Regions from separate parts of the Streptomyces sp. NPDC056987 genome, predicted to be linked through region 3. Evidence: riboswitches for the same ligand, from Rfam matches in the RefSeq annotation. Region 3 holds a riboswitch; each other region holds the start of a gene.

Region 1 (6,841 bases), on a different contig from region 3:
GTCTCGCGTCCCGGCGAGGGCACGACCGTACGGCTGGAGTGGCCCCGTGCCTGACCAGCCGAAGGCGGGTACTCCGGGTACGCCGGGCACTCCGGGCGCTGTTGACGCGGCTGGCGTCCCGGCGGACATCCCGGCGGACATCCCGGCGGACATCCCGGCGGACGTCGCGGCCGATGTCCCTGCGGACATCCCGGCCGCCGACCCGCTGACCGACCGGATCGCCCGTGACATGCGCGCCGGGCTGCGCGTGGCCGGGCTGTTCATCCTCACCGCCGTGCACCTCGGGCTGGCGCTGCCCGCCCTCCTCGCCAGTCTGCGCGGTTACGACCGGCCCTGGGTCCAGCTCTTCGCGTTCACCCTGCTCACCCTCCTCATCATGGTGGACGCGCTGCTCGGCGCCGACGGGCGCGGCCGACCACGCCCATGGGTCGTGCTCGGTCTGACCTGCGCCCTCGTGGCGTCGGCCGTCTCCACCGGCCGGCTGCCCGTGGCGGACTTCATCGGGACCCCGCACTGGACATTCCTGGAGATCGGCTGGTTCGGGGTGCTGCTGCTCTTCGACGCCGGGCTGCGGCCGACACTCGTCTTCATCGGCGGCCATCTCGTCCTCACCTTGACGCAGTTGCTGCTCGCGGGGGTGCCGACCCGGCAGGCCGCCTCCGGCATGGCCGTCAGCGCCCTGGCCATCTGCACCTTCCAGGTCGCCGCCGCGATGCTCGCCCGCTCGCTCGGTGACTGCGCCGCCGCCGCGAGCGCCACCGCGCGCGAGCAGGAGCGCGTCCGTACGGAGGCCGCCGTCGCCGCGCAGGTCCACGCCGACCAGCGGGCCCGCTACGCCGAACTGGACCGTTCCGTCATGCCGTTGCTGACCGGGCTCGCCGACGGCTCGCTCGACCCGGGGGACGAGGCCGCCCGGCGCCGCTCCGCCGTCGAGGCCGCCCGGCTCAGACGGCTCTTCGCGGAACGCGACCACGCGCACGATCCGCTGCTCCACGAACTGCGCGCCGGTATCGACGTCGCCGAACGCCACGGCGTCGACGTACAGCTCGCCGTACGCGGGGCCTGCGCCCCGGTCGACCGGCGGCTGCGCCGCGCGCTCACCGAGCCCGTGCTGGCCGCGCTCGCGACCGCCGAGCGCGACGCCCGCGCCACGGTCGTGCGTGGCGGCGGCCTGGTGCGGGTGAGTGTGGTGACCGACTGCCCGGCGACGGGGCCGACGGAGATCCCCGAACCGACCGAGCCGGGGGTACGGGTGCGCACGGTGCGCAGCGAGGGGCGGCTGCTGGTGGAGGCGTCGTGCACCCTCGACGGCCCGGACGACACCCCCGAGGACGCGCTCACCGCGTCACAGCTCGTCCAGTGACGTCAGCCCGTCCTGAATGGCCCGCGCGACCAGGTTCGCCTTGGTCGTCGCGGGCCGCCCCGCGTTGGCGTACTTGATGCGCACCCGCTCCAGATACGTGTTCACCGTACGGACCGAGAGCCCCAGGCTCGCCCCGACCATCGCCTTGGACTCCGACTGGAACCACTCCAGCAGCACCTCCACCTCGCGCGGCGTCAGCGCGGGCCGCCCCTTCCGGGCGTCGCTGCCGAACGCCCCGGCCAGCGCGGGCGGTGTGTACGGGCGGCAGTCGGCCGCCGCCAGCGTCGCCGCCATGAGGTGCCGTTCGCCCTCGGCCTTGGTGAGGTACGTGAACGCCCCCAGGTCCAGGCAGGTCAGCGCGGTCTCCTGGCTGTCCTGCATCGTGTAGACGATGACCTGCCGTTCGCCCGCGACGAGTTGGCGCAGTTCGGGGTAGGCGGGCACCCCGTGAGCGAGCTGGAGGTCGAGCACCACCACATCCGCGTCCCGTCCCGGCCCCGTCGTCGCCACCGACAGGTCCGGCCCCTTGGCGGTCACCGCGATGGGCCGCTCCGACGCCGCGTACCAGGACTCGATGCCCGCGAGGACCACGGGATGGTCGTCGATCAGAGCGACACTCACGGGCGAGGTTTCCGGCATGCCTCATTGTCCGCCGCCCCCGTTCCCGCCGATCGCCGCCGGGTGGAAAGCGCCGGAAAGTGCTGGTGTGGGGCGGAAAACCGCCTGTGATAGCTTGCCGAGGCCAGTCGAACCCATGTACGTGGGTCAGGGAATCCGGTGGGAATCCGGAGCTGACGCGCAGCGGTGAGGGCGACGGGCGGGGCATCGGCCACTGGACGGCAGTCCGGGAAGGCGCCTCCGTCCGGGTGACCCCGAGTCCGAAGACCTGCTGGCGGCCTCCGTCCGCGTCCTGTGGCGGGGGAGCACCGTACGACCGGGCTCCGCGCATGAGCCCTCGACGCAGAGGAACGACTCCGTGCCGATCGCACGCCTCGCCCGCCGTGCCACCCCTTTCCTCGCCGCCGGCGCCCTGCTGCTCACCGGCTGCGGTACCGGCCCGGACTCCGGAGCTGATTCCGCTTCCGGTTCCGCATCCAATTCAGGTTCCGGTTCCGGTTCCGCCCGGGCCGCCGGCTATCCCCGTACCGTCACCAACTGCGGTCGGGAGGTACGGATCGAGGCGCCGCCTGAGCGGGCCGTCTCGCTCAACCAGGGCACCACGGAGATCATGCTCTCCCTCGGCCTCGGCGACCGCATGGCCGGGACCGCCACCTGGACCGACCCGCTGCCGAAGAGCCTGGAGAAGGAGAACGCAGGGGTCGAGCGGCTGGCGGACAACAGCCCCTCCTTCGAGAAGGTCCTGGACGCCGAGCCCGACTTCGTCGCCGCCTCCTTCGAGTCCACCCTGGGCAAGGGCGGCGTGGCCACGCGCGCACAGTTCGAGGAGGTGGGCGTACCGGCGTACGTCTCGCCGTCCGACTGCGCCAAGGACAACACCGGCGACACCGACGGATCCCGCGCGACGCCGCTGACGATGGAGGACGTCTACGGCGAGATCCGCGATCTGGCCACGGTGTTCGGCGTCGAGGAGCGCGGTGCCCGGCTCGTCGCGGGGCTGAAGGACCGGATGGCGAAGGCGGTCGCCGGGATCGACGCGAAGAAGGCGAAGGACACCACCGTCCTGTACTGGTTCGCCAACTCCGAGGCCCCCTTCATGGGCGGCTGCTGCGGCGCGCCCGGCATCATCACCGACGCCGTCGGCGCCGAGAACGTCTTCGACGACACCCACGACGAATGGCCGCAGATCAACTGGGAGACGGTCGCCGACCGCGACCCCGCCTTCCTCGTGATCGGCGACCTCACCCGTAAGTCGCAGACGGCCGAGTCGGCGGCGAAGAAGATCGAGTTCCTGGAGACCAACCCGGTCACCAGGGTCATGGACGCGGTGAAGCACCAGCGGTACGTACGCCTCAGCGGCCAGGCGATGAACCCGAGCATCCGCACCGTGGAGGGCGTCGAGCAGGTGGCGGCGGCGCTGCGCGCGTACGCACCCGCCAAGTGACCACCGCGGAACGGGCGTCGCGGACGCCCGCCGAAGGGAGCCCGACGCCGCCGGACCCCGGCGGCTCCCGCGGGGGCCGGCGGGCCGCGGCCTGGATCCGCCCGGTGGGGTGGGCCTGCGGCCTCGCCGCGCTCGCCTTCTCCGTCGCCGTGGCGATCACCATCGGGCCCGCGGACATCCGTGTCGGAGACGTCTGGTCGGTCGTCGGCGCGCACCTGGGCCGGGGCGAGTCGCAGCTCACCCCGATCCGCGACGGCATCGTCTGGAACCTGCGGCTGCCGCGCACCCTGCTGGCGGCCGTCTGCGGCGCCGGGCTCGCGGTGTGCGGCGCGATCATGCAGTCCCTGCTCCGCAATCCGCTCGCCGACCCCTTCGTCCTCGGCGTCTCCTCGGGAGCCTCCACCGGCGCGGTCCTGGTGGTCGTGCTCGGGGTCGGGGGAGGGGCGCTGTCGGTCTCGGGCGGGGCGTTCCTCGGCGCGCTCTGCTCGTTCGGGATGGTGCTGCTGCTCAGCCACACGCTCGGCGGGACGACCGACCGGGTGGTGCTCTCCGGCGTGGCCGCGATGCAGCTCTTCTCCGCCCTCACCTCCTTCGTCGTCCTGACCGCCGCCGACGCGGAGACCACCCGCGGGGTGCTGTTCTGGCTGCTCGGCTCGCTCGGCGGCGCGGGCTGGACCGATGTCCAGGTCTGCGGCGCCGTCCTGCTGGTGGCGCTGGCGGTGTGCGGCGGGTACGCGCGCACGCTCGACGCGTTCGCCTTCGGGCAGGACGCGGCGGGGCACCTCGGCGTCTCCGTGGCCCGTACGCGCCTCGTCCTGCTCACCGTCACCGCGCTGCTGACGGCCGCGCTGGTCGCCTCGGCGGGCGCGATCGGCTTCGTCGGACTCGTCCTGCCGCACGCCGCCCGCGCGCTGGTCGGCCCGGGGCACGGCCGGCTGCTCCCGGTCACCGCGCTGACCGGGGCGGTCTTCCTGGTGTGGGTCGACACCCTGGCCCGTACGGTGCTCGACCCGCAGGAGGTACCGGTGGGTGTGGTGACCTCGCTCATCGGGGTGCCGGCGTTCGTCCTGGTCCTGTACCGGGGCCGGAGGATCCGATGACGCACCCGACCCCGGCATCGGTCCCCACGGGGCTGAGCGCCGACCGGGTCTCCCGCGCCGCCGGGGGCCGCCTCATCCTCGACGGGGTCTCCCTCGCGCCCGCGCCGGGATCCACCGTGGGGCTGCTCGGCCCCAACGGTTCGGGGAAGTCCACCCTGCTGCGGCTGGTCTCCGGCGTCCTCGCCCCCACCTCGGGCGTCGTCACCCTGGACGGCAGGACCCTCGTCGAGACGGGCCGCAGGGCGGTCGCGCGCCGGGTCGCGGTGGTCGAGCAGCAGACCGACACCCAGGTCGAGCTGAGCGTCCGCGAGGTCGTACGCCTCGGCCGCGTCCCGCACCGCCGCGCCTGGTCGCCGCCGTCCGCCGGGGACGAGGACGCCGTACGGACGGCCCTGGAGCGCACCGGTCTGACGGACCGCGCCGGCCAGTCCTGGCACACCCTCTCCGGCGGCGAGCGCCAGCGCGTCCAGATCGCCCGCGCCCTCGCCCAGGACCCCCGGGAACTCCTGCTGGACGAGCCGACCAACCACCTCGACATCCAGCACCAGCTCGATCTGCTGCACCTGGTCGTCACGCTCCCGGTCACCACCGTCATCGCCCTGCACGACCTGAACCTCGCCGCGATGTACTGCGACGAGGTCGTGGTCCTGCGCGCGGGCCGGGTGGTGGCCGCCGGGCCTCCGGGCGACGTGATCACCGAGGAGCTGATCGCGGACGTCTACGGGGTACGGGCGTCGGTCACCCGGGACGACGGCGGGACGGGCCGCCCTCATGTGCGGTTCCTCGGCACCGTGCCACGGGCCGGTGACGCATGACATGGAGATCCCGGTGACGGTCCGCCGAGGCTTACTGCATATCATTCGCAAGTGCCCAGCTATCGCATTCGAACAGCCACCCCCGAGGACGCCGACGCCGCCCGCGTGGTGATGCTCGACACCGTGTACCACGACTTCCGCTCGGGGTACGTGCCGCGCTGGCACGGCGACATCATCGACATCGAGGCCGCCTATCTCGTCCCCCCGCGCCACACCCTGCTGGTCGCCGTGGAGGAAGGGGGAGTTGGAGGGGCGGCGGGGGAGGCGGGGAGCGGCGGAACCGTCGTCGCCACCGCCGCCCTCGACTCCCGGGGGCCCGCGTATCCCCCCAACCCCCGCTGGCTCGCGGAGCGTTACCCCTCCGGGGAGACCGCGCAGCTGCGCCGGGTGTACGTGCACCCCGGCCACCGGCGCCGGGGGCTCGCTCGCGCGCTCGTGCGTGAGCTGCTGGACTTCGCCGCCGCGGACGGCGGTTACCGCTCCGTCTATCTGCACACCGACCCCTCGGTCACCGGCGCCGAGCCGTTCTGGCGGTCGCTCGGGAAGGTGGTGTGCGACGAGCGCGACGCCGCGGAGGTTGCGGCGGGTGATCCGGCGGGCACGGTTCATTTCGAGCTCCCCGTCCCCCTCGGGATCCCGGGGCCCCGATGAAAACGATTGTCATGTAATCTTTCGTTCGCCCGTGCCCGCCCGTGCCCGCCAGTGCCCGAGGACACGCACCAGGCTGTCCATCGCGTAGAGAACGAGGACCATGCGCCCTGCCCACCGCCGCCGTCCGGTCGCCGGTCTGCTGCTCGCTCCCCTGCTCGCCCCGCTGCTCACCGGCTGCTTCGCCGACGGCGGCTCCTCGGGCGCGCCGGGCTCCGGCTCGGGCCCGGCCGACGGGGCGCGGCTGCGGGTCGCGCTGGCCTTCCCGCCGTCCGAGAACCTCTCCCCGTACGGCGCCGACGCCACCCTCCTCAGCCGGCTCGGCGTCACCGAGGGGCTGACGAGACTCGACGGCAACGGCGCGGCCTCGCCCGCCCTCGCCGAGTCCTGGAGCCGGGAGAACGGCCGCAGTTGGCTCTTCACCCTGCGCGACGCCCGCTTCCAGGACGGGGCGCCCGTCACGGCCGCCGCGGTCGCCGACGCCCTCACCCGCGCCGCGGCCGCCACCCCGATACCCACCGCCCTCTCGGGCGTCCGGCTCACCGCGCGGGCGACCGGCGACCGTACCGTCCGCGTCACCACCGCGACCGCCGACCCCGTACTGCCGCTGCGGCTGGCCGGGCCGAGCCTCGCCGTGCTCTCCCCGAAGGCGTACGGGAAGGGGCGCGCCCCTGACCCGGTCGGCCATGCCACGGGACCGTTCACGATCACCAAGGTCAACGGCTCCGCCTCCGCCACCCTCGACCGCTTCGACGACTACTGGGGCGGCCGGTCCCAGGCGTCCGGCATCGACGCCAAGTTCATCGCCGACGGCACCGCCCGCGCCAACGCGCTGCGCACCGGCGAGGAGGAC
Region 2 (6,841 bases), on a different contig from region 3:
CGTATCGTCGCGCGTCGCGTTTGTTCAAGACGCGGGGGCGGCGCCGTCCCTACCGTCCGTCCCATGAGCGAGAAGAACGACATCAAGATCAGCGCACCGGACGGCATCAAGATCAGCGCACTGCTGAAGTCGGCGGCGGACCATGCCCTCCCCGTCGTCCGTGACATCGGTGACGAGCAGCTCGGCGCGCCGACGCCGTGCGCCGAGTACGACGTCCACGCCCTGCTCGACCATCTCTTCCAGGTCGTCGTGAACTTCCAGGCGCTCGCCGCGAAGCGGGACGCCGACTTCGGCGCCGCCCCCGAGCACCTCACGGGGGAGTGGCGCGAGCGGTTCGCCGCGGAGACGGCGCGGCTCGTCGACGCCTGGGACGCGCCGGGCGCAGACGAGGGCACGTCGGGGGCGATGGGGCTGCCGGCCAGGACGGTCGGCTCGATGGTGCTCGGGGATCTGACCGTCCACGCGTGGGACCTGGCGCGGGCGACGGGGCAGCCGTACGAGCCGGACGCGGCCCTCGTCGGCCTGCTGACGGCGGAGTTCGGGTCGCTGGCGCCGACGGCCAGGAAGATGGGGGTGTTCGGGGAGCCGGTGCCGGTGGCGCCGGACGCGGCGCCCTTCGACGTACTGCTGGCCCTGACCGGCCGCGACCCGGGCTGGGTGCCCCCGCACCGCCCGCAGGACTGAACGGGGGCATGGCGGGCAGATGTTCGGTCAGTACCGCTTTCGACAGCAAGTGGGCGAAGAGGAGGGGACATGGAGATATCCGGCTTTGTCGCAGCCATTGTCGTCGGCATCGTCATCGGCGTGCTGGGACGGCTCGTGGTGCCGGGGCGGCAGCGCATCGGGGTGCTGCTGACCATCGGCGTCGGTATCGTCGCGGCGCTGGTCGGTACGTTCGTCGCGGCGGCGTTCGGCGTCGCGGACACCCGGGGCTTCGACTGGATCGAGCTGATCATCCAGGTCGGCCTGGCGGCGGTGGGCGTGGCCGCGCTGGACCGCGCGAAGGGCCGCGGCTGACCACTGCCGGGGATTTCGCTACGTATCCGGTCAGCCCCCGTCAGGCCCCCGTCAGGCTTCCGTCAGTCGTCTCCGCCTTCTTCGGAGCCCTCGCCGGCGTCTTCGCCGGTGCCGGTGAGCGGACGGCCGCCGAGCAGGTTCCAGCGGCCGTCCCGCCCGGTGAGCTCTGTGACGGTCAGCGGCCGTACGTCGAACCGCCAGAACGCGGAGGCCGGCGCCGAGAGCGCGTGCAGGGCGGCGGCGCGGACGATCTCCGGTTCGGCCACGGCGATCACGCGGGGGGTCTCGGGGCTCAGCGTTTCGCACCACCGGCCGACGCGGGCGTAGAGCGCGAGCAGGGTCTCCCCGCCGTGCGGCGCGGCCGACGGGTCGGCGAGCCACGCGCTCACCTGCGCCGGTTCGGCGGCCGCGACCTCGTCGAGGGTCCTGCCCCGCCAGCGCCCCATGTCCCACGGCGCGAGTTCCGGCACCGGCCGCGCGTCCAGGCCGAGCAGACCGGCGGTCGTACGGCAGCGGGGTGAGGACGAGACGTACACGGCGGCGCCGCGCGGGAACTCCTCCCGTACGGCCTCGGCCTGCCGCACCCCGGCGGCGTCCACCGCCCGCGTCGCGGCGCCGGGCCCGTCCTCGGGAAGGTCGCCGAAGCGGGCCGCGCGCAGGGCCGGGCCGATGGCGGGTGAGATGAGCTGCACGCGGATCGTCGCGCGGATCGTCATAACGAAAGGCCCCCTTGGCCCGTCTGCCGGTTCGCGGTACCTTCACGTCGATATCCACGACGGCGGGACGGAAGTCCGGTGAGATTCCGGCACGGTCGCGCCACTGTATGCCGATTCCGGCCGCGTGCCACGCGGCGGGGAACCGGTGAGTCAGACCCGACGGCCGTCGTTCGAGCTCCATCAACGGGACGCGAGTTCCCTCAGGAGGATGTGCCATGGCTCAGTCCATCGCGCCTGCGAACACCGCTCTTCCGCCCACCTCTGCCACCGGTGCCGCCCCGGCCCCGCTTCCGCTGCGCGCCGTGCTGCCGTGGGCGGTCTTCGTCGGCACCCTGATGCTGGTGCTGCTCTACTTCGTCGGCGCCGAACAGGGCGCGACCTCGGTGATCTCCGGTGCCGGTGTGCACGAATGGGTGCACGACGGCCGTCATCTGCTCGGGTTCCCCTGCCACTGACCGTCGGCGTAAACGGCGGACAGCGGACAGCGGACAGCGGAAACAGCAGCGACAGCGGAGATGACGCGCATGCATGCCTTCACCGTCAGAAACCTCCTGGTCCGCGGCATGGTCGCGGGCGTACTGGCCGGACTTCTCGCGTTCGTGCTGGCCTACTTCGCGGGTGAGCCCTCCGTACGGGACTCCATCGCGCAGGAGGAGACCCGGTCCGCCCCGGCGCATCAGCACGGCGCCGCGGCGGACCCCGTACCCGCGGGGGAAGCGGGAGAGGAAGAGGAGGAGGAACTGGTCAGCAGGCCGGTCCAGTCGACGTTCGGGCTCGCCACCGGTGTGCTGGTGTACGGGGTGGCCCTCGGCGGGATCGCCTCGCTGGTCTTCGCGGTGAGCCTGGGCAGGATCGGCCGGTTCGGGCCGCGGGCGACCTCGGCGCTGGTCGCGGGGGCCGCCTTCACGACCGTCTACCTGGTGCCGTTCCTGAAGTATCCGGCGACGCCGCCCGCCGTGGGCAATCCGGACACGATCGGCAGGCGCACGACCCTGTTCTTCCTGATGATCCTGCTCAGCGTCCTGCTGGCGGTCATCGCCGTCATCGCGGGGAGAAGGCTGGCACCCCGGCTCGGCAACTGGAACGCGTCGCTCGCCGCGGGCGCCGGTTACGTGGCCGTCGTCGCCGTCGCCTGTCTGGTGCTGCCCGCCAACGCGGACGCCGTCCCCGCGTCCTTCCCCGCGGCGCTGCTGTGGGAGTTCCGGCTCGCGTCGCTCGGGGTGCAGGCGCTGCTCTGGACGGCCTTCGGGCTGATCTTCGGGGAACTGGCGGAGCGGATGCTCCGGCCGCGGGCGGTGGCCGATGCCGCCGTCGTGCCGCCCGGGGCACCCGTCGGGGAGCCGCGGGCGGCCGGACAGTAGAGTGCGGGGTCGGTCTTCTCCCAGCTCAGAGGTGTACGGCAGTGAGCGTCCCGCCCCCTGGTCCCGCGCCGTCCGCATCGTCGGCCCCTGATGCGGTGCCGTCGGCCCCGGGTCGGCCGGTGACCGTGGTCGGGATCGGCGCGGACGGCTGGGCCGGGCTCTCCGGCGCGGCGCGGGAGGCCCTGCGCGGGGCGGACGTGGTCATCGGCGGGCCCCGCCAGCTCGGCCTGCTGCCGGCCGCGGAGTGCGCGGGCGAGCGGGTGGCGTGGCCGTCGCCGCTGCGCCCCGCCGTGCCCGGCCTGCTCGCCGCGCACGCCGGACGCCGGATCGCGGTACTGGCCAGCGGGGACCCGATGTTCTACGGGATCGGGCGGGCGCTCGGCGAGGTCGTCGGCGCGGCGGCGCTGCGCGTGCTGCCGCATCCGTCGTCCGTCTCGTACGCCTGCGCCCGGCTCGGCTGGCCGGTGGAGGAGACGGAGGTCGTCACGCTCGTCGGCCGCCCCGCCGAACGCCTCACCGCCGCGCTGCACGACGGCCGCCGGGTGCTGGTGCTCAGCGCCGGGGCCGGGACGCCCGGGGAGGTGGCGGCGCTGCTCCGCGCGCGCGGCTACGGGCCGAGCCCGCTGCATGTGCTCGAACAGCTCGGCTCGGAGCGCGAGCGGCACCGTACGGCCACCGCCGACGCATGGGCCGGTCCGGCCGGGGACCCGCTCAACGTGGTGGCGGTCGAGTGCCGCCGCGCGCCCGGCGCGCCGCGCCTCGGCGCCGTACCCGGGCTGCCGGACACGGCGTACGAGCACGACGGACAGCTCACCAAACGCCATGTGCGCGCCGCCACGCTGGGCGCGCTGGCGCCCGCGCCGGGGGAGCTGCTGTGGGACATCGGGGGCGGGTCCGGTTCCATCGCGGTGGAGTGGATGCGTACGCACCCGTCCTGCCGGGCGGTGTCCGTGGAACGCGATCCGGCGCGCGCCGAGCGCATCGGCCGGAACGCGCGGGCGCTCGGTGTCCCCGGGCTGCGCGTCGCCGTCGGCGCGGCGCCCGCCGCGCTCGCCGGACTGCCGGTACCCGACGCGGTGTTCATCGGCGGCGGGCTGACCGCGCCGGGCCTGCTCGACGCCTGCTGGGAGGCGCTGCCCGTGGGCGGCCGGCTGGTCGCGAACACGGTGACGCTGGAGTCGGAGGCGCTGCTGGCCGACCGGTACCGCAGGTTCGGCGGGGAACTGGTGCGGCTGGCGGTCGCGCACGCGGTGCCGGTCGGCGGCTTCACGGGGTGGCGGCAGGCGATGCCGGTCACGCAGTGGTCGGTCACGAAAGCCCCAGGATCGGCAGCGGGGCCGGCGCCGGCCCCGGCCTCAGGAGCAGGAGCAGGAGAAGAACGATGACGGTGTACTTCATCGGCGCGGGCCCCGGCGCCGCCGACCTGATCACGGTGCGCGGCGCCCGCAGGCTCGCCGAGTGCCGGGTGTGCCTGTACGCGGGCAGCCTGGTCCCGCGCGAACTGCTGGCGGAGTGCCCGCCGGACGCGCGCCTGATCGACACCGCCAGGATGGACCTCGACGCCATCACCGCCGAACTGGTCGGGGCGCACGGCGAGGGTCACGACGTGGCGCGGCTGCACTCCGGAGACCCGTCCGTCTTCAGCGCCGTGGCCGAGCAGATGCGGCGGCTGGACGCGGCGGGTGTGCCGTACGAAGTGGTCCCGGGCGTACCGGCGTTCGCGGCCGCCGCCGCCGCGCTCAAGCGGGAGCTGACCGTGCCGACGGTCGGCCAGACGGTCATCCTGACCCGGGTCGCCCAGCGGGCCACCCCGATGCCGGCGGGCGAGGACCTGGCGACGCTCGGCCGCAGCGGCGCGCTGCTGGTGCTGCACCTGGCGGCGCGGTACGTGGACCGGGTGGTGGCGGAACTGCTGCCGCACTACGGCGCGGACTGCCCGGCGGCGGTGGTGGCGATGGCCAGCCGCCCCGACGAACTGGTGCTGCGCGGGCCGCTGGACGGGATCGCCGCGCAGGTGAAGGCGGCGGGGGTGGTGCGGACAGCGGTGATCATGGTGGGCAGGACGCTGGGCGCGGAGCAGTTCAGGGACAGCCACCTGTACTCGGCGGAGCGCGATCGTGACGGCGACTGCGCCATCGACAGCGACGGCGTCACGGGCTGCTCGTAGCGCTCGTAGCGCTCGTACGGGTACGGCGGAGTCCGCGCCCGGGCACGCACGCACCGGTACGGCGGGGCACGGATACCTTCTCCGTGTCCCGCCGTCCCCCGCGTGACTACATTCCGGTGACGCTCACTTCTTGGCAGGGGTGGTCTTCAGCCGCCCGGCGATCCGGTCGCGCATGCCGGGCATTCCGAACCCCTTGGGGTCGATCTTGTCGTTGGACCATTCGAGATGCCCGATGACGCTGAGCGCGCTCCACCCGTGCGCACGGCAGATCGCCGCGCCCACCCGCTCGATCGCGTCGAGCTGGGCCTCCGGCCACGGGTCCTTCCCGTCACCGAGGTTGACGCACTCGAAGCCGTAGAACCGGGCGTTGCCGTCCTCGCCGTCGGCGTTGCCCCGGGTGGGCCTGGGCGGCCGGTCGCCGTAGTCCTCCGCGATCACGCGCGCGAGGACCTTCGGGTCACCGCCCCCGGCGTGGTTGGTCCGGCCGTGGCCGACGAGGTGGACGACGCCCGTCTTGTCGATGACGCCGTGGCACAGCGGTCCCGGCAGCGCGGCGTATCCGTCGCGGCAGATCGCCACGGAGCCCGTGGTGCCCGAGGTGACGGTGTGGTGGACCATCACTCCGTTGACCGGGCCCCAGAGGCCCTTGTGGTTGCGGTTGTGCGTACGCCAGTCGCCGACCTCTTTGACCTTCACGCCCTCGGCGCGCAGCGCCGCGAGGAAGGCCGAGGCGGACAGTGGTGGTGCCATGAGGAGACTTCCTTTCCGTCGTGGTGTACGTGGCTGTGCGGAGCCGTGTTCACCAGGACGGCTTGCGGACGTTCCCGTAGCCGCCGCCCTTGGGCCGGTCTTCGAGGTGCAGGTGCGGGCCGGTCGAGTTGCCGGTGGAGCCGACCTCGCCGAGCTTCTCGCCCGCCTTGACCTTGTCGCCGACCGAGACGCTGCGCTTGGACAGGTGGCAGTAGACGTAGGTCCTGCCGTTGTCGGCGTTCAGGTGGATCCAGGTGCCGTACGACTGGCCGTTGTTGTCCGACACGGCGATGGTGCCGGCGCGTACGGCGACGACCTTGGTCCCCTTGGGTGCCGGGTAGTCGCTGCCGGTGTGGAAACCGGCCTGGTAGCTTCCGGGCTTGCCGTACGGGTTACCGGCGTTGGTGCCGTAGCCGGGCACGGGTGAGGCCACCTTGCTGCTCGAACTCCCCGTCTTGTGGCCGCCGTCCTTGAGCCCGAGGAGGGCGAAGGTCTGCGGCCCCGGCAGCCCGTCCGCGTTGCTGCCGGTCCACCCCTGGGCCTTCTGGAACTTGGTGCAGGCGGCCTTGGTCTCCGGGCCGTACAGACCGGTGGGGCCGGACGGGATCTTGCCTCCCTTGGCGATGAGCGCCTTCTGGAAGCTTTTGACGCATGCGTCCGTCTTGCCGTACTTCACGTGATCGAATTCAATCGTGGCCATGTCAAATCCCCCTTGACGTGTTCACTGTGATGACCTGACGGGCAGCCATCTGTGCGTCATTCTGGGGAAGGCAAAGAAACGTTCAATAAATAGCCAATAAACGTCCATGTGGTCCTGGGTGTTGTAAGGC
Region 3 (6,841 bases):
CATCACGATGTCCGCGCGCATCCCGTCCACCTCGAACGCGGCGCAGGTCGCGGCGATCTGCCGCAGCGCCGTGTCCCCGAGGCGTACGTCCGGCAGCAGGGCCCGTGCCGCGACGATCCGTTCCCGCAGCGCGCTCTCCTCACCGGCCCAGCGCGCCGCGAACCCGGCCGGGTCGTCGTCGTACGCGAGGCGCCGCCGGACCACCTCCACCCGCAGATCGGGCTCGCGGGACGCCGCGACCTCGACGGTCAGCCCGAAGCGGTCCAGCAACTGCGGCCGCAGCTCGCCCTCCTCCGGGTTCATCGTCCCGACGAGGAGGAAGCGCGCGGCGTGCCGTACGGAGACGCCCTCGCGCTCGACATACGAGGCGCCCATGGCCGCCGCGTCCAGCAGCAGATCCACCAGGTGGTCGTGGAGCAGGTTGACCTCGTCCACGTACAGCACCCCGCGGTGCGCGTCCGCGAGCAGCCCCGGCTCGAACGCCTTCACGCCCTCGGACAGGGCCCGTTCGATGTCCAGGGCCCCCACGAGCCGGTCCTCGGAGGCGCCCACGGGCAGCTCGACCATCCGCGCGGCCCGCGCCCCGCCGGGCACCCGCCCGTCCGCCCCGTCCGCCCCGTGCGGCCCGTCCGGGCACCGCGGATCCGGCGCGGCCGGATCGCAGCTGAACCGGCACCCCGTCACCACCGGCACCTCGGGGAGCAGCGCGGCCAGCGCCCGTACGGCCGTCGACTTCGCGGTGCCCTTCTCACCCCGCACCAGGACGCCGCCGACCGCCGGACTGACCGCGTTCAGCAGCAGGCCGAGCCGCAGGTCGTCCATGCCCACCACGGCGGTGAACGGAAAGGGGGTGCTCATAGGCTGATCGCTCCTTCGGGTTCGGGTGACTCGTCGATGACCGGACGGACTCCGGGGCGGCGCGCGGCGCTCACGGCGCCCCCGGCGGGATGAACGGCAGCCCCGCCGGGGCGCCCTCCTCGATCAGCCGCAGCAGCGCCGTCGTGTCCGCGTGCTCCTCGACGAGGTCCGCGAGCAGGTCGAGCTGTTCCTCGCGCAGTGCGCCGAAGCTCGTGCCGGGCGCGGGCACGAACCGCCGGCCGGCCGCCCGCGCCACCTCCGCCAGGAACCGCCGCCGGAACGCGTCGCTCTCCAGCGCCCCGTGCCAGTGCGTGCCCTGCACGGCCCCGGCCCGGCAGCCGTCCAGCGCCCGCCCCTGCGGGTCCGAGACGAAGGCGTCCCCGCCGCGCACGTCCGCCACGCCGTGGTGGATCTCGTACCCCTCGACCCGCTCGCCGAGGGCCACCCCGACCGGCCGCGCGAGGGTCTTCTCCCGGTCGAACCTGACCCGTACGGGCAGCAGTCCGAGCCCGGCCACCGATCCCGCCCGGGACTCCACCTCGTCGTCGATCCGCTCGCCGAGGATCTGGTAGCCGCCGCAGATCCCCAGCACGGGACGGCCCTCGGCGGCCCGCAGGACCAGCGCGTCGGCGAGCCCGCGCTCCCGCAGCCAGGCCAGCGCCCGCACCGTGCCGCGCGTGCCCGGCACGATCACCAGATCGGCGTCGGCCAGCTCCTCGGGGCGGTCCACGAACCGCACCACGACCCCGGGCTCCGCCGCCAGCGCGTCCACATCGGTGAAGTTCGACATGAGGGGTACGGCGCAGACCGCGATCCGCAGCACGTCCTCGCCGTACGGGGGAGCCACCACCGACTCGCGCAGGGCGCCGCGCAGCGAGACCCGCAGCCCGTCCTCCTCGTCGATGCCCAGACCGTGCCGGAAGGGCAGCACCCCGAGCGTCGCCCGCCCGGTCAGCCCGCGCAGCATGTCGAGCCCCGGCTCCAGCAGCGACACGTCGCCCCGGAACTTGTTGACGAGATACCCCGCGACCAGCGCCTGGTCCTCGGGGCTCAGCAGCGCGGTCGTCCCGAAGAAGGAGGCGAACACCCCGCCCCGGTCGATGTCCCCGACCACGACCACCGGCAGCCGCGCGGCCCGCGCGATGCCCATGTTCACGATGTCCGTCCGGCGCAGATTGATCTCCGCCGGGCTGCCGGCGCCCTCGCAGATCACGGCGTCGTACGTGGACCGCAGCTCCGCCAGGCACTCCAGAACCGGCCCGAGCAGCGCCTCCTGCCTGCCTCCGTGGTAGCCGCGTGCACTCAGTTCCCCGACGGGCTTCCCCATCAGCACCACCTGGCTGCTGCGGTCGCTGCCCGGCTTGAGCAGGACGGGGTTCATCAGCGCGGTCGGCTCCACCCGCGCGGCCTGTGCCTGCATCGCCTGGGCGCGCCCGATCTCCGCCCCTTCGCGCGTCACGAACGAGTTCAGCGACATGTTCTGGCCCTTGAACGGCGCGACCTTCACGCCCTGGCGCACCAGCCAGCGGCAGATCCCCGCCGTGACGACGCTCTTGCCCGCGTCGGAGGTCGTCCCGGCGATCAGCAGCCCTCCGCCGAGCCCCGCGCCACCGCTGTTCCGGCTCATCCAGGCCTCCCGGTACGCATCGCCCCGTACACGAATCGGCCCGTCACGCAGGCCGCGAGAGCCAGCACGTTGACCCGGCCGGCCAGCCGTACGGCGCGCTCGATGTCCGGGACCCCGACGGGGCGCCCCGTGCCGTTCAGGACGGGCCGGTGCTCCACCCGCCCGCCGTACGCGAGGGTCCCGCCGAGCCGTACGCCCAGCGCCCCGGCGAACGACGCCTCCACGGGGCCCGCGTTGGGGCTCGGATGGCGGTGCGCGTCCTGCCGCAGGGCCCGCAGCGCGCCTCGGCGGTCCGGGCCCGCGGCGACGGCCAGCGCGGCGGTCAGCCGGGCGCCCGGCCACCCCACGACGTCGTCGAGGCGGGCCGACGCCCAGCCGAACCGGCGGTAACGGGCGCTCTTGTGACCCACCATCGCGTCCAGCGTGTTCACGGCGCGGAACCCCACGAGCCCCGGCGTCCCGGCGAGCGCGCCCCACACCAGGGCGCCGACGACGGCGTCGGAGGTGTTCTCGGCGACGGACTCCACGACGGCGCGCGCGATCTGGTCCTCGTCCAGGGAGTACGGGTCACGCCCGCACAGATGCGGCAGTCGCCCGCGGGCCCCTTCGAGGTCCCCGGCGGTGAGCGCCGCGCCGACGGCCCGTGCCTCCCGGCCCAGCGAAGTGCCCCCCACCACGGCCCAGGTGGCGGCGGCGGTCAGCGTCACGGCGGCGGCGGGCCGCTCGCGTACCGCCGCCGCGGCCAGTGCCGCGACCCCGGCGGCGGCTCCGGCGCAGAGCGCGGTGTGCAGCGCGCCGCGGCCCCGGTGGTCGCGCCACAGCGCGCGCTCGACAGCTCCCGCGGCCCGGCCGAAGGCGGCCACCGGATGTCCCCGGCGCGGATCGCCGAACAGCCGGTCGGCCAGGAGCCCGAGGGTGGCACCGTACGCGAAGATCCGCTCGGCGGCAGGGGCGGCCCGGCCGCCGCCGCGCGCGGCGGCAGAACCGCAGCCAGGCATGGCGAAGTGTCCTCACTCAGGGTCCGCGCCCCGGCTCGACGTACGTGATGCGACGGCGAGAGTTCCTGGCTCCTGGAGGCGAGGCTCACAGTGACAGTGGCGGGACCGCGCCGGATTCGCACCGGCTTCCTCTGCTGCCGTCGTCAATGGCCCCGGAAGTCCACCACGCCGCGCAGGACCCGTCAACTCATCCTTGACCTGCGGCGGGACAGTGTGCGGAGCCCCACACCGGACCGGTCGGCCGATGCGGGGCTCCCGCGGGGACGTGCGTGGCGCGTGTGGCGCGTATGGCGTGCGTGACGGTCAGGCCACGATGAGGCTGATCCCGTACGCGACGGCTCCGGCGCAGAGCGCGAAGCACAGGTAGGCGCCGGCGCGGGCGGTGAGGGGCGCCGGTCCGGTGGCGGGGGTGGAGGCGGCGGTCGAGGTCCCGGCCTGGCCCTGCGCGGGCGCGGAACCCCGCTTGGCGAGGCCCACGACGCCCAGGCTGAAGAGGCCCACGAGGGCGACGGTCGCCACGAGGCTGACGCCGAAGACGGAGCCGAGTGCTGCCCAGTCGATGTCCATGCGGTCGCTTCCTGAGAGGTGGCGCGGAGAGATGAGGCGGAGAGGAGGAGCGGCGCTAAGAGGCGGCGCGGATCACACCGTGGCGCGGCGGGCGGGCTCGCCGCTCTGGTCCGCCGGGGCGGGGATGGTGGCCGAGAGGTCCTGGCCCGCGGCGCCCGCCGGGGGAGGCGGGGTGACGGCCGCGACGGCGGCGGTCACCACACCGGCCGGCTCACCGGTCCGGCCCGAGCCGCCGTCGGCGACGGCTTCGTCGGCGTTGACGTTGGTGTGGTCGACGGGCTTGCGGCGCGAGGCGAGCCAGATCCCGGCGGAGCCCGCGATCAGCAGCACCGCGACGACGACGATGCCCCAGGTGCCCTGGCCGGTCAGGAACTCGGCGCCGGCGGCGACCAGACCCGCGGCCGGGAGCGTCAGCCCCCAGGCGACGAACATCCGCGTGGCCGTGGACCAGCGCACCACCCCGCCCTTGCGGCCGAGCCCCGCGCCCATGACGGCGCCGGAGCAGGACTGCGTGGTGGAGAGCGAGAAGCCGAGGTGCGAGGAGGCCAGGATGACCGTCGCGGCGCTGGTCTGGGCGGCGAAGCCCTGCTGCGGCTGGAGGTCGGTGAGGCCGGTGCCCATGGTGCGGATGATGCGCCAGCCGCCCAGGTACGTGCCGAGCGCGATCGCGATCCCGGCGGAGACGATGACCCACAGGGGCGGGTTGGAGCCGGGGGCGAGAACGCCGCCGGTGACCAGCGCGAGCGTGATGACGCCCATGGTCTTCTGCGCGTCGTTGGTGCCGTGGGCCAGGGAGACGAGCCCGGCGGAGGCGATCTGCCCGGCCCGGTAACCCTTGGCGGTGACCCGGTCGTCGCCGTCGTTGACGGCCTGGCCGATCCGGTACGTCAGCCGCGTCGCGAGGAGGGCGGCGAGCCCGGCGACGACGGGGGCGGCGAGCGCGGGGATCAGGACCTTGGTGATGACGACCCCGCCGTTGACGCCCGAGGCGCCGACGGACATCAGGGTCGCGCCGATCAGGCCGCCGAAGAGAGCGTGGGAGGAGCTGGACGGGAGTCCGAGCAGCCAGGTGAAGAGATTCCACAGGATGGCGCCGACGAGCGCCGCGAAGATGACTTCGGTTCTGATGCCCTGTTCGTTGATGAGCCCGCCGGAGATCGTCTTGGCGACCTCCACGGACAGGAACGCGCCGACGAGATTCAGGACCGCGGACATGCCCACCGCGACCTTGGGCTTCAGAGCGCCGGTCGAGATGGTCGTCGCCATCGCGTTGGCGGTGTCGTGGAAACCGTTCGTGAAATCGAACACGAGCGCTGTCACGATCACGATCGCGAGCAGCAGTGTGATGTGTTCCATTGACCCAGGACCCAGGCAATCGTTCGACGTCGGTGGCCTCGGTGAACGTAGGGAGTCAGGGTGAACGGAAGATGAACTAGGTGGGTCTTCGGGGTGACTCACCCCGTGAGGTTGACGGCGGGGCCTGGCAGGATCGCCGTATGACGGATGACGGGACCGGCGAACACGGCGAACTGGCGGACGAGCGAGGCGAGATGACGGGCGCGCGGGGCGTGGCGGAGGGCCGGACGGAGGCCGGTCGGGGGGCCGGTCAGGAGGCTCTGGAACGGGCCTGGGCGGAGCTCGTCGACACAGCCCGCAGAACGGCCGCGGAGGGCCTGGTCGTCGGCACCTCGGGCAATGTCTCCGTGCGCGTCGGGGAGCTTGTCCTGGTCACCCCCAGTGGAGTGCCGTACGACCGGCTCGCGCCGGGCGACGCGATCGCCGTGGACCTCGCCGGACGGCAGGTTCTCGGCACTCTCACCCCAACGAGCGAACTTCCCCTGCATCTCTCCGTTTACCGCGACACATCGGCGACGGCCGTCGTGCACACCCACGCCGTGCACGCCACCGCCGTCTCCACACTCGTCACCGAACTCCCCTTGATCCACTACATGGCGGCGGCCCTCGGCGGCGCCGTCCGGGTCGCCCCCTACGCGCTGTACGGCTCGGAGGCGCTGGCCCGCGGTATGCGGGAGGCCCTGGTGGACCGTACGGCCTGCCTGCTCCAGAACCACGGCACGGTGGCGTACGGCGACACCCTCGCCCAGGCGTACGACCGCACCGCCCAGCTCGAATGGATGTGCCGCCTCTGGCTCACGGCCGCCGCGGTGCCGGGACACCAACCCTCGCTGCTGTCGGAGGAACAGGTGCGGGAGGTGGCGGAGAAGCTCAAGGGGTACGGCCAGCGGACCTGACCCCGGTCCCGGGCTCCGCCTCCCGCCTCCCGCTTCCCGTCTCCCGCTTCCCGTCTCCGCCTCCGACGGCCCCCGCCCGCTGGCCGGGGCGCGCACGGGTGGTGACACTGGGAGCGTGCGCCCGGCTACAGCGGCGGCAGCGGCCGTCACCACAGTGCTCGGGGTCGGCGCGGCTGCGGTCGCGGCCGGCCGGTACGCCAGCGATGCCGCGCTGAAGGCACCGCCGGGGCGGCCCCTGCCCAGCGACCCGAAGATCACGGTGCACGCCCTGGCCGCCGGGCAGGTCACCCTGACCCGTTCGCTCGCCTCGCTGCGCCCCGGAACGTACGGGATCGAGGGGGCGGGCGCGCACGCCGTCGTCGGACCGGTCCTGGACGGGGTCCCGCGCCCGGCCGACACCGTGGTGCGCCGGCTGGAACGGGTCAGCCGCGGCACCCTCGTGCCCGGGAGCCGCGTACGGTTCACCCCGCGGCTGTACGAAGGGGACCCCGGCACCGCCCTCGGCCTCACGCACAAGAACGTGTGGATCCCGGGTGAAC
Region 4 (6,841 bases), on a different contig from region 3:
GGCGAGTACGGCGTCGAGCTTGGCGTTCTTGTCGGGCCAGCCGTAGTACTCGTGCTTGATCTTGATGCCGGGGTTCTTCGCGACCACGGCGGCGTCCGCGGCCTTGACCAGCTCCGGCCAGTTGTTCTGGGCGTCCACCGTCAGCCAGACGGTGAGCTCCTTCGCCGACTCTCCCCCGGCCGCCCCGCCCTTCGGATCGTCGGAACCACAGGCCGCGAGGCCGATCACCATGCCTGCGACGCCGACCGCCGCGATGAGCTTGCGCTTCACGCCACCCTCCTCAGGGACACTGCAACCCCCCTGGCCCGTTTAATGGTTTAGACCATTTGACCAGTAGCAAGTGAGCTTGGCCTAGACCTTTAGGGGTGTCAAGGGTGTATAAGAAGGGCTGTCGTGTCCGTTATCGGACCGACACCTGAGAGAGGGCGACGACTCGTGGCCGGACCGTGCCACCATGTGAGCCGCGACAGACGGAGGAGCCGGTGACGGCAGCAGCGCAGGAGTCGGGAAGGCAGGCCATGGCCACGGACGGGGTCGGCACGGAGACCGAGGGCGGACCCGCCACCCGTACGGCCCGCGTGCCCAAGTATTACCGCCTCAAACGGCACTTGCTCGACATGACCGAAACACTGCCGCCCGGTACGCCCGTACCGCCGGAGCGCACCCTGGCCGCCGAGTTCGACACCTCGCGCACCACCGTCCGCCAGGCGCTCCAGGAACTGGTCGTCGAAGGGCGGCTCGAACGCATCCAGGGCAAGGGCACCTTCGTCGCCAAGCCCAAGGTCTCCCAGGCCCTCCAGCTCACCTCGTACACCGAGGACATGCGCGCGCAGGGCCTCGAACCGACCTCGCAGCTCCTCGACATCGGGTACGTCACCGCCGACGACACCCTCGCGGGACTCCTCGACATCACGGCCGGCGGGCGCGTGCTGCGCATCGAACGGCTGCGGCTCGCGAGCGGCGAGCCGATGGCCATCGAGACCACCCACCTCTCGGCGAAGCGCTTCCCCGCCCTGCGCCGCTCACTCGTCAAGTACACGTCCCTCTATACGGCGTTGGCGGAGGTGTACGACGTCCACCTCGCCGAGGCCGAGGAGACGATCGAGACGTCCCTGGCCAACCCGCGCGAGGCCGGGCTGCTCGGTACGGACGTGGGCCTGCCGATGCTGATGCTCTCGCGCCACTCGCTGGACGCGGCCGGCGAACCGGTGGAGTGGGTACGGTCCGTCTACCGCGGCGACCGCTACAAGTTCGTGGCCCGCCTCCAGCGCCCCCGCCCCTGAGCGGGGCCCCGGAACGAAAACCCGCCACGGCGACATAAACCCACCGTGCGCGGGCAGTTAACGTTCCGGGATATGGGCTGGTGGTAGCGCGTCCCGGGATGGTCCCCTAGATTTCCTGCGCATTACGCGTCAGGTACAACGCAGGTGACCAGCGGTGACCAGTGAGGGGACGACTCGCCATGCCAGAGCCCGCGCCGAAAGGCGCCCCGTCGGCCGACACCCCGTCGACCGACCCCGCGCCGACCGGCACCCCACCGAGGACCACCGGGGGTCTCACCCCGAGATCCGTCGTCATCTGGACACTGGTCGCGCTGGTGGGCGCGGCGGGCTGGGGGGTGCTCGCCCTCTCCCGGGGCGAGGAGGTCTCGGCCGCCTGGATGCTCGCCGCGGCGCTCGGCTCGTACGCGATCGCCTACCGCTTCTACTCCCGCTTCATCACGAACCGTGTCCTCAGGGTCGACAGGACCCGGGCCACCCCCGCCGAACGGCTCGACAACGGGGTCGACTTCCACCCCACCGACCGGCGCGTGCTGTTCGGCCACCACTTCGCGGCCATCGCGGGCGCCGGGCCGCTGGTCGGCCCGGTGCTCGCCGCGCAGATGGGGTATCTGCCCGGCACCATCTGGATCGTCGCGGGCGTCATCTTCGCCGGCGCCGTCCAGGACATGGTGACGCTGTTCTTCTCCACCCGCCGCGACGGCCGTTCGCTCGGCCAGATCGCCCGGGACGAGATCGGCCCCTTCGGCGGCGCCGCGGCCCTGATCGCCGTCTTCATGATCATGATCATCCTGCTGGCCGTGCTGGCGCTGGTCATCGTCAACGCGCTGGCGCACTCGCCGTGGGGCGTCTTCTCCATCGCCATGACCATCCCGATCGCCCTCTTCATGGGCGTGTATCTGCGGGTGCTGCGCCCCGGCCGGGTCAGCGAGGTCTCGCTCATCGGGGTGGCGCTGCTGCTGTTCGCCATCGTGGCGGGGGGCTGGGTCGCCGAGTCCTCGCTCGCCGACACGTTCACGCTGGAAGCGGGCACGCTGGTCATCTGGATGATCGCGTACGGCTTCCTCGCCTCCGTGCTGCCGGTGTGGATGCTGCTGGCGCCGCGCGACTACCTGTCGACCTTCATGAAGGTCGGCACGATCGTGCTGCTGGCGCTGGGCGTGGTGATCGCGCTGCCCACCATGAAGATGGAGGCGATCACCGACTTCGCGAGCCGCGGTGACGGCCCAGTCTTCGCCGGGTCGATGTTCCCGTTCGTCTTCATCACCATCGCGTGCGGCGCGCTCTCGGGTTTCCACTCGCTGATCTCCTCGGGCACGACGCCGAAGATGGTCCAGAAGGAGACCCAGATCCGGATGATCGGTTACGGCGCGATGCTGACCGAGTCGTTCGTCGCGATCATGGCGCTGATCGCCGCCTGCATCATCGACCCGGGGCTGTACTTCGCGGTCAACTCCCCGGCCGGGGTCATCGGCGGTACGGTCGAGTCCGCCTCGCAGGCCGTCGCCAACCTGGGCTTCACCATCTCGCCCGACCAGCTCGCCCAGGCGGCCAAGGACGTCGAGGAGACGAGCCTGCTGTCGCGGACGGGCGGGGCACCGACCTTCGCCCTCGGCATGGCGGAGATCTTCTCGTCCGTCGTCGGCGGCACCGCCATGAAGGCGTTCTGGTACCACTTCGCGATCATGTTCGAGGCGCTGTTCATCCTCACCACGGTGGACGCGGGGACGCGTGTCGGGCGCTTCATGCTCCAGGACATGCTCGGCAACGTGTACAAGCCGATGCGCGAGGTGAGCTGGAAGCCGGGCGTCTGGTTCGCCAGCGCGGTGGTGGTCGGCGGCTGGGGCTACTTCCTCTGGGTCGGCGTCCATGACCCGCTGGGCGGCATCAACCAGCTCTTCCCGCTCTTCGGCATCGCCAACCAGCTCCTGGCGGCCGTGGCGCTCGCCGTCTGCACCACGCTGCTGGTCAAGTCCGGCCGCCTGAAGTGGGCGTGGGTGACGGCCGTACCGCTCGCCTGGGACGCCGCCGTCACGCTCACCGCGAGCTGGCAGAAGATCTTCTCGTCCGACCCGAGGGTGGGCTTCTTCACCCAGCGCGACGTGTACCAGTCGGCCATCGACCGGGGCGAGGTGCTGGCCCCGGCCAAGAGCATGGACGACATGCACACCGTGGTCACCAACTCCACGGTGGACGGGGTGCTTTCGGCGCTCTTCGCGGTCCTCATCCTCGTGGTCATCGCGGACGCCGGACGGGTCTGCTTCAAGGCGATCCGCGATCCGGAGGGCGTCCGGCTGGCGGAGGTCCCGTACGTCGAGTCGAAGATCGTCGCCCCGGCCGGCCTGATCCCCACCCAGGAGGAGAAGGCGGAACTGGCCGCCGCCGAGGCCACCAGGGAGCGGGAGAGCGTCCCGGCGGGAACGGGCCCGGCATGACCCGGATCCAGAGCCGGGCGGATCGGGTACGGCACATGGCCGGGCGGATCCGCTGGTACGTACGGGAGTTCACCGGCGAGTCGGCGTACGAGCGCTACGTGGCCCACGCCCGGGCCCACGCGGACGCGGCAGCCGGTGCGGGAGCGGGCGTGGGCACGGGTACGGGTACGGGCGTAGGTGCCGGCGCCGGTGACCCGGCGGGCGGGATCATGACCCGCCGCGCCTTCGAACGCAGCCGTACGGACGCCCGCGAGGCCGATCCGCGCGAGGGCTTCCGCTGCTGCTGAGCCGCCGCCGATCCCGCACTGCGGCGCCGTACGACACAACATCTGGGGGGTGGCGCGGCGCGCGCCCCCCAGATGTATGCTCGACCTCGCTGTCGACGCAGGGGAATCCGGTGTGAATCCGGAACTGTCCCGCAACGGTGTACTGTGGCGCGCTTTGTCGCGCCCGCCAGTCCGAACACCTGCCGGCAGTGCGTCCGGCTCGACCGATCCGGGCGCCCAGACGTCCGGGCCTCGCGGTTGGGCCGGTGGACGCGGCGCGGTGTGCTGCCCTCTGCGATGACGGGCGTACGGCCGTGCGCGCGGACCCGTGCCTCCTCGCGGCCCAGAGCCGAGCGAGGGAGAGCACCACGTGACCATCGCGCCAGCGGATCCGGTTTCAGCAACGACCGAGCGGGGGCCCGGAGCCGGGCAGCCACCGGCGGCCGACGCCCCCGGCACCGCGCTGCTGCGGATCCTGACCGAGCTGACCGCCGATCTGCCCGACGCCGACCCGGGCAGGATCGCCGCCGCCGCGCTGCGCGGCCGTAACGCCCGCTCGGACGAGGCCGAGCTGCGCGAGCTGGCCACGGAGGCGGCGGCCGGACAGATCTCCGAGGACCCCGCGTACTCCCGGCTCGCCGCCCGGCTGCTCACCCGTACGATCGCCGACGAGGCCGCGTCCCAGGGCGCCGTGTCGTTCTCCGCGTCCGTCGCCACCGGCCACCGCGAGGGCCTGATCGCGGACCGTACGGCCGGCTTCGTCGCGCGCCACGCCGCACGCCTGGACGCGCTGATCGACCCGGCCGCCGACGACCGCTTCGGCTACTTCGGGCTGCGCACCCTCTACAGCCGCTATCTTCTCCGGCACCCCCTCACCCGGCAGGTCGTCGAGACGCCGCAGCACTTCCTGCTGCGCGTCGCCGCCGGGCTCGCCGAGGACGACAGCGACCGGGCGGTGGCGGAGGTCGGGCGGCTCTACGGGCTGATGAGCCGCCTCGACTACCTCCCCTCCTCCCCCACGCTCTTCAACTCCGGCACCCGCCACCCCCAGATGTCCTCCTGCTACCTGCTGGACTCGCCGCTGGACGAGCTGGACTCGATCTACGACCGGTACCACCAGGTGGCGCGGCTCTCGAAGCACGCGGGCGGGATCGGGCTCTCGTACTCCCGTATCCGCTCGCGCGGTTCACTGATCCGGGGGACGAACGGCCACTCCAACGGCATCGTCCCGTTCCTGCGGACCCTCGACTCCTCCGTCGCCGCCGTCAACCAGGGCGGCCGGCGCAAGGGCGCGGCCTGCGTCTACCTGGAGACCTGGCACGCGGACCTGGAGGAGTTCCTCGAACTGCGCGACAACACGGGCGAGGACGCGCGCCGTACGCACAACCTCAATCTCGCGCACTGGATCCCCGACGAGTTCATGCGCCGGGTCGAGGCGGACGGCGTCTGGTCGCTCTTCTCCCCCGTGGACGTGCCGGACCTGGTCGACCTGTGGGGCGACGCCTTCGACGCCGCGTACCGCAAGGCGGAGGCCGACGGTCTCGCGCGCAGGACCCTCAAGGCCCGTGAGCTGTACGGCCGGATGATGCGCACCCTCGCGCAGACCGGCAACGGCTGGATGACCTTCAAGGACGCGTCGAACCGTACGGCCAACCAGACCGCCGAGCCCGGCCACACCGTCCACTCCTCCAACCTCTGCACCGAGATCCTGGAGGTCACGGACGACGGCGAGACGGCCGTCTGCAACCTCGGCTCCGTCAACCTGGGCGCGTTCGTGGACGCGGCCACCGGCGACATCGACTGGGCGCGGCTGGACGAGACCGTCCGTACGGCCGTCACCTTCCTCGACCGGGTCGTCGACATCAACTTCTACCCGACCGAGCAGGCCGGCCGCTCCAACGCCAAGTGGCGCCCGGTGGGCCTGGGCGCGATGGGCCTCCAGGACGTCTTCTTCAAGAAGCGGCTGCCCTTCGACTCCCCCGAGGCCGCCGCGCTCTCCACCCGGTTCGCCGAACGGATCATGCTCGCGGCGTACGAGGCCTCCTGCGACCTCGCCGAGCGGGACGGCCCGCTCCCCGCCTGGTCCAAGACGCGCGCGGCGCGCGGGGTACTCCACCCCGACCACTACGACGTGACGCTGAACTGGCCCGAGCGCTGGGCGGCGCTGCGCGCCCGGGTCGCGGAGACCGGCATGCGCAACTCCCTCCTCCTCGCCATCGCGCCGACGGCGACCATCGCGTCGATCGCGGGCGTGTACGAGTGCATCGAGCCGCAGGTCTCGAACCTGTTCAAGCGCGAGACGCTCTCCGGGGAGTTCCTCCAGGTCAACTCCTACCTGGTGGAGGAGTTGAAGCGGCTCGGCGTCTGGGACGCCCGGACCCGCGAGGCGCTGCGCGAGGCGAGCGGCTCGGTGGCGGGCTTCGGCTGGATCCCGGCGGAGGTACGGGAACTGTTCCGTACGGCGTGGGAGATCCCGCAGCGGGGCCTGATCGACATGGCGGCGGCCCGTACGCCGTTCCTGGACCAGAGCCAGTCGCTCAACCTGTTCCTGGAGACGCCGACCATCGGGAAGCTCAGCTCGATGTACGCGTACGCCTGGAAGAAGGGGCTCAAGACGACGTACTACCTGCGCTCACGCCCGGCGACCCGGATCGCCCGCGCGGCGGGCTCGGCGCCGAGGCCGGCAGCTGTCCCCGCTCAGCTCACCCCGGCCGACGAGGCGATCGCCTGTTCCCTGGAAAACCCCGAGTCCTGCGAGGCCTGCCAGTAATGACGACGGAAAAGAATCTCCTGGACCCGGGCTTCGAGCTGACGCTCCGCCCCATGCGCTACCCGGACTTCTACGAGCGCTACCGCGACG

What was found. A riboswitch is a leader RNA that binds a small molecule or an ion and turns the genes downstream of it on or off. The one in region 3 is predicted to bind cobalamin.
Positions count from the first base shown of each region.
Region 1: linked by a shared signal. The riboswitch ahead of ACFTZC_RS23585 (ABC transporter substrate-binding protein) and the one ahead of ACFTZC_RS14730 (cobalamin biosynthesis protein) in region 3 are both predicted to bind cobalamin.
Region 2: linked by a shared signal. The riboswitch ahead of ACFTZC_RS32725 (CbtB-domain containing protein) and the one ahead of ACFTZC_RS14730 (cobalamin biosynthesis protein) in region 3 are both predicted to bind cobalamin.
Region 4: linked by a shared signal. The riboswitch ahead of ACFTZC_RS34230 (ribonucleoside-diphosphate reductase subunit alpha) and the one ahead of ACFTZC_RS14730 (cobalamin biosynthesis protein) in region 3 are both predicted to bind cobalamin.

Region 1 is NZ_JBHURV010000021.1:45,770-52,610, forward strand. It holds gene ACFTZC_RS23570 (sensor histidine kinase) at 1-54, shown strand, start outside; gene ACFTZC_RS23575 (hypothetical protein) at 47-1,363, shown strand; gene ACFTZC_RS23580 (DNA-binding response regulator) at 1,346-1,984, opposite strand; cobalamin riboswitch at 2,090-2,272, shown strand; gene ACFTZC_RS23585 (ABC transporter substrate-binding protein) at 2,340-3,425, shown strand; gene ACFTZC_RS23590 (FecCD family ABC transporter permease) at 3,422-4,525, shown strand; gene ACFTZC_RS23595 (ABC transporter ATP-binding protein) at 4,522-5,340, shown strand; gene ACFTZC_RS23600 (GNAT family N-acetyltransferase) at 5,392-5,991, shown strand; gene ACFTZC_RS23605 (ABC transporter substrate-binding protein) at 6,092-6,841, shown strand, end outside.
Region 2 is NZ_JBHURV010000037.1:46,200-53,040, forward strand. It holds gene ACFTZC_RS32710 (TIGR03086 family metal-binding protein) at 64-684, shown strand; gene ACFTZC_RS32715 (GlsB/YeaQ/YmgE family stress response membrane protein) at 754-1,017, shown strand; gene ACFTZC_RS32720 (histidine phosphatase family protein) at 1,080-1,733, opposite strand; cobalamin riboswitch at 1,765-1,912, shown strand; gene ACFTZC_RS32725 (CbtB-domain containing protein) at 1,949-2,188, shown strand; gene ACFTZC_RS32730 (CbtA family protein) at 2,258-3,094, shown strand; gene cbiE (precorrin-6y C5,15-methyltransferase (decarboxylating) subunit CbiE) at 3,214-4,479, shown strand; gene cobM (precorrin-4 C(11)-methyltransferase) at 4,476-5,261, shown strand; partial or broken gene ACFTZC_RS32745 (N-acetylmuramoyl-L-alanine amidase) at 5,394-6,011, opposite strand; gene ACFTZC_RS32750 (peptidoglycan DD-metalloendopeptidase family protein) at 6,061-6,711, opposite strand.
Region 3 is NZ_JBHURV010000010.1:191,404-198,244, forward strand. It holds gene ACFTZC_RS14720 (putative cobaltochelatase) at 1-858, opposite strand, end outside; gene ACFTZC_RS14725 (cobyric acid synthase) at 929-2,485, opposite strand; gene ACFTZC_RS14730 (cobalamin biosynthesis protein) at 2,482-3,483, opposite strand; cobalamin riboswitch at 3,520-3,640, opposite strand; gene ACFTZC_RS14735 (hypothetical protein) at 3,787-4,050, opposite strand; gene ACFTZC_RS14740 (anion permease) at 4,123-5,406, opposite strand; gene ACFTZC_RS14745 (class II aldolase/adducin family protein) at 5,601-6,302, shown strand; gene ACFTZC_RS14750 (alpha/beta hydrolase) at 6,418-6,841, shown strand, end outside.
Region 4 is NZ_JBHURV010000041.1:72,227-79,067, reverse strand. It holds gene ACFTZC_RS34250 (extracellular solute-binding protein) at 1-270, opposite strand, end outside; gene ACFTZC_RS34245 (GntR family transcriptional regulator) at 519-1,283, shown strand; gene ACFTZC_RS34240 (carbon starvation CstA family protein) at 1,463-3,715, shown strand; gene ACFTZC_RS34235 (CstA-like transporter-associated (seleno)protein) at 3,712-4,002, shown strand; cobalamin riboswitch at 4,036-4,204, shown strand; gene ACFTZC_RS34230 (ribonucleoside-diphosphate reductase subunit alpha) at 4,352-6,751, shown strand; gene ACFTZC_RS34225 (ribonucleotide-diphosphate reductase subunit beta) at 6,751-6,841, shown strand, end outside.